2 linked regions of the Posidoniimonas corsicana genome follow. The protein of the gene in region 2 interacts with the protein of the main gene of each other region in a pairwise test. Links are inferred from orthologs where the notes say so. Each region holds a gene or a part of one and is shown on either strand. Other genes may lie near its edges.

What was found. The genes of interacting proteins can lie anywhere in the genome.
Region 1: the proteins of rplL (region 2) and obgE interact in binary tests that used the Escherichia coli proteins (3 or more experiments, as listed by UniProt). The link is inferred for Posidoniimonas corsicana from one-to-one orthologs.

Annotation. Positions count from the first base shown.
Region 1 is NZ_SIHJ01000003.1:80,232-84,392, reverse strand. The notes cover bases 1-2,877. They hold obgE (GTPase ObgE), read right to left. Parts: upstream 1,999-2,877; coding sequence 1,003-1,998; downstream 1-1,002. Other genes in these bases: rpmA (50S ribosomal protein L27), read right to left, coding at 2,533-2,784; KOR34_RS19730 (hypothetical protein), read left to right, coding at 230-703. Also shown: KOR34_RS19715 (hypothetical protein), read right to left, coding at 2,915-3,895. UniProt on the Escherichia coli protein: An essential GTPase which binds GTP, GDP and possibly (p)ppGpp with moderate affinity, with high nucleotide exchange rates and a fairly low GTP hydrolysis rate.
Region 2 is NZ_SIHJ01000001.1:2,217,332-2,220,030, reverse strand. It holds rplL (50S ribosomal protein L7/L12), read right to left. Parts: upstream 1,708-2,699; coding sequence 1,294-1,707; downstream 1-1,293. Other genes in the region: rplA (50S ribosomal protein L1), read right to left, coding at 2,493-2,699; rplJ (50S ribosomal protein L10), read right to left, coding at 1,897-2,421; rpoB (DNA-directed RNA polymerase subunit beta), read right to left, coding at 1-835. UniProt on the Escherichia coli protein: The binding site for several of the GTPase factors involved in protein synthesis (IF-2, EF-Tu, EF-G and RF3). Is thus essential for accurate translation.

The sequences.
Region 1 (4,161 bases), on a different replicon or contig from region 2:
CCAACGTCAATATTGTCGCTGGAGTCCCCAGAAAGGCGTCGGAGTCTTTCCGGCCAGATGCTTCGCAAGGCGTTGCTCGCTGCGGCTTCCATGCCCTGCCCATCGTGACTACTGTGAGCCTATCAGCGCGTCTGTTCGCCACCGCGGTCGCCAGACGTTACAGCCCGGATCGCACTTAAGTGTGTCACAACAACACCGCGTCCATCACTCACGATAGGCAGTTGAAGCAATGGCGTACTGGGTAATTGTTCGCGACAACGTGAATGGTGAGGAAACACTAGTGAGCCGTGCTGCGTCTGAGCAGGCGGCTCGGGAAGAAGCAGAAAGCAAAGGGCTTACTGTAAATGACATCGTCGCCATACCGTCCGATATCGAATCAACAGAGCTGGCAAAGTATCCGCAGTTAACGGTTTCGAGATTCGTAGCGTTTCAGGTTTTTTGCCTCACAGTTGGGCAGGTCGCATCCGTCCTCGCGTGCATCGGGTGCATTCCGCTAATAGCCAGCATGCTCAATGGCGCTGTCGGCACACCCTACTCGGTTGAAGCCCTGTTCATGGCGGTTGTTGCAGGGGCTCTTTTACTCTGCATGTGCGTTTCAATGCTGATCGTCTACTCGCATGTGAAGCGGCAGATCATCGACCAGACGGCCAGCAAGGAGCTGTGCTTTTCTCCTGTCGGAGGCGAACATGCGGCGCAGGATTGATCGCTGCCAGCGCTCATCAAGCTCTTCCGCTTCGCGTGTCAGCATCTCGCGGGGTCATGGGCAGAGGGGCAAGGCGGAGCCCATGTGGGGGCTGAAGTGTCCCTTGGGTTCAGACTTGCATAGCAGCCGCAGCCGCTAAATCACTTCGAGCGATGTGAAAGGTTTGGCTGAAGTCCAGACTCAGCCGGCCGCGGTCGCGTTGATTTCGGCCTTCAGCCAGCTGGGGTGAGCCACGAAGCCGGTCTAGGGTGGGGCCCTAGACTACGGTGAACATGGCCTTCGGCCAAAGTCTGGGCGCCCTACTCGCGTTCTTCCTGCAGCACCGCGAACGCCCGCGCGAGCAGCTTGTCGAGGTTCTGACCGGTGACCGAGGAGAACAGGATCACCTCCTTGCCGGTCTCTTCGGCCAGCAGGTCGCGGACCGCGGCGGCGTCGGGCAGCTCGGCCTTGCTGACCGCGATAATCTCCGGCCGGCCGGCGAGGTCGGTGTCGTACTGCTCGACCTCCTGGCGGATGGCGCGGTAGTTCTCGGTCGGGTCGGTGCCGTCGACCGGCGTCGGCTCGACCAGGTGGATCAGCACGCGGGTGCGTTCGACGTGGCGGAGGAACTCGTGACCCAGCCCCGCGCCGGCGGCGGCGCCCTCGATCAGGCCGGGGATGTCGGCCATCACGAACGAGCGGTCCAGGTCGACCTGCACGATGCCCAGGTTGGGCTTCTTGGTGGTGAACGGGTAGTCGGCGATCTCCGGCCGGGCGCGGCTGACGCGGCTCAGCAGCGTGCTCTTGCCGGCGTTCGGCTTGCCTAGCAGGCCGATGTCGGCGATCACCTTCAGCTCGAACGTCAGCAGGCGGTGCTCGCCCTCCTCGCCGCGGGTGAACTCGCGCGGCGCCTGGTTGGTGGAGCTCTTGAAGCGGCAGTTGCCCTTGCCCCCCTTGCCGCCGCGGGCGGCGACCACCGAGTCGCCCGCCTGGGATAGGTCCTTGAGCACCAGGTCGTGCTGCTCGTCGCGCACCACGGTGCCGGGCGGGACGGTGATGATCATGTCCTCGGCGTTGGCGCCGTGCCGGGTGCTGCCCTGGCCGTGCACGCCGGAGCGGGCCTTCCAGTGCTTCTTGTGCACTAGCGAGTTGAGGCTGTCGACGCCGTCCTGCGCCTGCACGATGATGCTGCCGCCGTTGCCGCCGTCGCCCCCATCGGGCCCGCCGCGGGGCACGTACTTCTCGCGGCGGAAGCTCATGCAGCCATCACCGCCGCGGCCGGCTTGGACTTCGATCTGGACGCGGTCGACAAACATTGGGGAAGGGGGATGGGGAGAGGTGGAAGTCAGGACGGTTCGATGTGGCGATAATGATATGCGGCTAAGGGTTCAACGCTCGTGCCAGTCCACATACACACCGATCACACCACAGCGGGGGCACGCCCCACCAACGTAGACCCACTTGGGCTCGGTGGTATCAGGATAAACACTCTTTCCGACGTAGATTTCCAGTAGTTCGAAATTGCAGCTACAAACGTTTCGGACAAGCGAAACGACGTAGTTTCTGCTGTTCTCTATATCGTGCTCAGTTCGACATCGTGGACATACGCAGTAGGCTCCTCCCTCATTGTCATCCGAGTAGAGTTGGAAGAGCGAGTCACCACATGGGCAGATCAGTTGTTCCCAACAATCGACGACTTCGCCGTTCCTGGTGGCGTAGTCGTTAAGCGGCTTGAGTATGTCTGCCATGCGACGAATCTAAAGAAGCAGCTGCAGGCTGGCAGCGCAAACAAAAAGGGACGACGCCCGCCGGGCGCGTCCCTTCGTGTGGTCTTTTACGGGCCGGGCCGCCTAGTTGGCCTCGGCCACGACGTTCACGCGGCGGCCCTTCTGGTCGAACATGACCGAGCCGTCGACCAGCGCGAACAGGGTGTAGTCCTTGCCCTGGCCGACGCCGCGGCCGGCGTGGAACTTGTTGCCGAGCTGGCGGACCAGGATGTTGCCGGCGATCACGCGCTCGCCGCCGTACTTCTTCACGCCGCGGCGCTGGGCGTTCGAGTCGCGGCCGTTGCGGCTAGAGCCCTGACCTTTTTTGTGAGCCATGGTGGTGGTTCCCGATCGAATCGCCCCGCTTCGGGCCGGGCGGTCGCCGGCCGGGGGCAGCTTGTCTGGTTGCGATAAACCGGCGAGGGTCCGCCTGGAGCCCTCGCACAGCTTCCGTGAGCCCCGCAGTTTAGCGGTAGATCCACTGGTAGACAAGCCCTTCGGTCACCCCCTCGCCGTACAGCTGGGCCTTGCCGGGGGCCGGTCCGGAGCGGACCTCGTTCTCGTGCTCCAGGAATCGGTCGCCGGGGCGGAAGAAGTTGAGCTGCAGCGTCTTGGAAACCAGCTTGCGGCCGGTCCCCGGCGGGTCGCCGGGCTGGAAGCCGCCGTCCGGGTCCTCCCACCGGTAGGCGTTGGTCAGCCCCTGCACGTACACGCTGAAGAAGTCCATGTCGGGGTCGACGTCTTCCCAGATCGCCACGCCCCAGATAGCGTCGTCGCCATCCTTGGTCGGCGGGATGGGGGTCTCGGCCATCTGGACGGTGCTCAGCAGCTTGCGGCCGGGCACCTCGCGGCGGCGGATCGACTCCATGGCGGCCGGAACCACCTTGTCTAGGTAGGCCCGGTACTGCCGGCGGCCCCCCTGCAGGTCGTGCCCCTGCAGCACAAAGTGGGGGACGAACCGCACCGTGCCGATCTCGGTCGGCTTGGCGGCCTCCTCGTTGATGGCGCCCTCGGCCGGCGCCAGCCCCTCGCCCGTGTTGCGGACCGAGTAAACCAGGTACCACAGCAGCTTCCGCTCCAGCCGGCCGTTGGCCTGCGGGATGTCCACCCAGATCAGCCGCAGCGGCTTGTACGAGAACTCCAGGCACCAGACGTCACGGGTGAAGCGGGCGTGGGCGGCCTGCTCGTACAGGGTCTGGCTGCTGGCCAGGTACTCCGGCTGCCAGGCCAGTTTACGGTCGGCCCGGATCTCCACTAGCGGGTGCACGCTGGCGGTCTCGCCCGGCAGGATCTCCGGGGGGACCGTGGTCAGCACGCCCGGCGCGAAGGTCCGCGGCGGTGTGTCGGCCGAAGACTGGGCGGTGGCGTCGACTGCGAACAGCAGTCCGCTCAGCACAGCCAGGCAGGCGGCGCGCTTCGGGAGGGCGTGGAGCTGGGCAACTGGCATAGCGGTTCGAACGGCAGAATGGGGGCCCACGCGGGCAGGTCCCAGTGGGGGGGCCCAGTGCGGGGGCGGGGGCGAGCGAATCCGTCCGAGTAAGTGCAAGCGCAGACTGGGCTTGCGGTTCCGTCCCTTGAGTATATTTGCCGCTCGCGGGGAGAGCAAACCTGGCGGCGGCGATTCGACCCCCTGACGCGGCCCAGAACGCCCGGTTGGGCGGCCGCCAGCGCCGCGGGGTGCGGCTGGCGCGGTCGGGACGGTTGCCGCGGCGG
Region 2 (2,699 bases):
ACGTGCAGATCGTCTCGGCGGTGTTCTTCGTGATCCGCTGGCACGCCTCGAGGATGATCTCGCCGGCGCGGTCGCTGCCGACCGGGTAGACGATATCCTCCACCGCCACCTTGCCCTCGATCTTCGCGGCGCTGCGACCGTCAACGATCTTCTGCTTGGTGGTGTCGTAGAACGCCTTGATGATGTCCGAGTCCAGACCGAACTCCGGCCCCATCGCGCGCAGCAGCGTCACGACGCTGAACTTGCCGCTCTGGTCGATGCGGACAGTGATCGAGTCCTTCTTGGTGGTGTTGATCTCGATCCAGCTGCCACGCTCCGGGATCACCCGGCAGCTGTACACCTTGCGGTCGCCGGCCTCGATCTCCGACACGAAGTCGATGCCGGGGCTGCGGTGCAGCTGGCTCACCACCACGCGCTCGGCGCCGTTGATGATGAACTCGCCGCCGCCCATCATCACGGGCAGGTCGCCCAGGTAGACCTCTTCCTCGATCGGCTCGTCGCGGTTTAGGCGCAGCCACACGCGGAACGGGCGGCCGTACGTCAGCCGCAGCTGGCGGCACTCGTCCGGCTCGTAGCGCGGCTTGCCCAACTCGTAGCGGACGTAGTCGAGGCTGATCGACTTGTCATAGCTCTCGATCGGGAAGATCTCGCGCAGCACCGCCTCAAGGCCTTCGTCCTTGCGCTTCTGCTGCGACACACCGGGCGTGTACTGCAGGAACCGCGCATAGCTGGCGGTCTGGATCTCGGTCAGGTCCGGAATCTCGTAGGACTCGCGGATGCTGCCGAAGTGCCGGATTTCCGGGGTATCGAGACGACGCTGGGCGGTGACAGCCATAGGGGCGCGCTGCTCCGTTAAGACGTGGGTAGGGCCAAGCCGGTTGCGGCGCCGACAAACTCCGCGGCGACCGGCGCGAGGGCGACGGGCATCTGGACAAGAAACCGCCCCACCGCCACCCCCGCTCCCGACCGGGGAGCCGCCCGGCGCAGGCCGGGCGTGATCGGAGCGGTGGCGCAGGCAAACGAGAAGCGCGCAGCACGGCACGCAACTCGTCGCGCGAGGGCGGCTATCAAGCGGGGATCGCTAGGCATCCAGTAAGACCGTGCGGGAAGAAGCTGGGGCCGAGCGGGGCTGTCCGACTGCCGTCGGAAGCCGCCACCCGGTAGAGTGCACACCGCCGCGCCTCCAAGCACACATGCTGCACACCCCCAGGGCGGGCATAACCCACCCCGAGAGTTTCGCACAAAGCACATTCTGTGCCAAGAGGCCGCGGCCGCACAACAGCAACCGCGTGGCTACTTGATCGCCACGGTCGCGCCCGCTTCTTCCAGTTCGGCCTTGAACTTCTCGGCGTCTTCCTTCGAAACGCCTTCCTTGACCTTGCTCGGGACGCCCTCGACCAGGTCCTTGGCCTCCTTCAGGCCCAGACCGGTGATGCCACGGACGACCTTGATCACGCCGATCTTCTTGTCGCCGAAGCTCTCCATGACCACATCGAACTCGGTCTGCTCTTCGGCAGCCGCGGCGGGACCAGCGTCGCCGGGGCCGGCCATGACAACCGCGCCGCCACCAGCGGCCGGCTCGATGCCGTGCTCGTTCTTCAGGTAGTCGCTCAGCTCCTTGGCCTCCTTGAGGGTCAGGCCGACAATCTTGTCGCCCATTTCCTTGGTGGCGTCGGAGTACTCCAAAACGGCTGCTTCTTCACTCATGGTCTCTGCCTTGCCTTTCTGCAGGGGTGACCCCCTCCCCAGGGGGTCGGTGATCGCTGAAAAAACTTCCGGTCTGGCAATCGCTGCTAGGGCTGCGCCGAAACCGTGTGTGACTGTGTTGCCCGCCTCTTGATCGCTCGCCGCCCCAGGCGCCGAGCGGGCGGGGCCTGAGCGGAGGAAGCGGGGGGCCTAGGACTCGTCGCCCTCGCCCTTCTGCTTGATCTGGCTGCCGAGGCTGGCGCCCGGGCCGAGCAGCTGTGCGTTGAGCGTCATGCCCGGGCCCAGGATCTGACCCATCAGCATGCTGAGCTGCTCGGTACGGCTGGGCCACTTGCTGACGGCCTTGACCTCGTCGGCCGACAGCTTGGCGCCTTCCATCACGCCGCCGCGGGTCTCAAAGTCCTCGAAGGCCTTGTCCTCGTTGACCGCGGTGATCTCCTTGGCCAGCGAGACAATATCCTCGCCGCCCCAGACCACCGCCATCGTCCCCTCGGCGCCCTCGAACGCGGGGGCGAGCGAGGTGCCTTCGGAGGCCCGACGGGCCAGGCTGTTCTTGACGACCATCAAACTGATGCTCTTCTCACGCAGACGCCTGCGGAGCACCACGGTGTCGTTCGCCTCGAGCTTGCTGACATCCACCAGCAGGGCGTCGCTGACGCCCTCCCAACGGCTCTTCAGCTCGTCGGTCATTAGTTGCTTGACGTACTTACTCATGACAGTGACCGGGGGTCTGGGGTTAGGGGGCCGGGGGAGCAGCCCCCAGGCCATAACCAAAGATCGGGAAGCTAAACGGCGAGACGCACGCTCGGGCTCATCGTCGCGCTGATGTGGACGCCCTTCACGTACACGCCCTTCACGGCGGCGGGCTTCAGGCCGAGGATCTTGTCGACAAACGCCTGGATGTTCTCGCCAAGCTTGTCGGACTCGAAGCTGAGCTTGCCGACCGGGGCGTGGATGTTGCCGCCCTTGTCGTTGCGGAACTCAACCTTGCC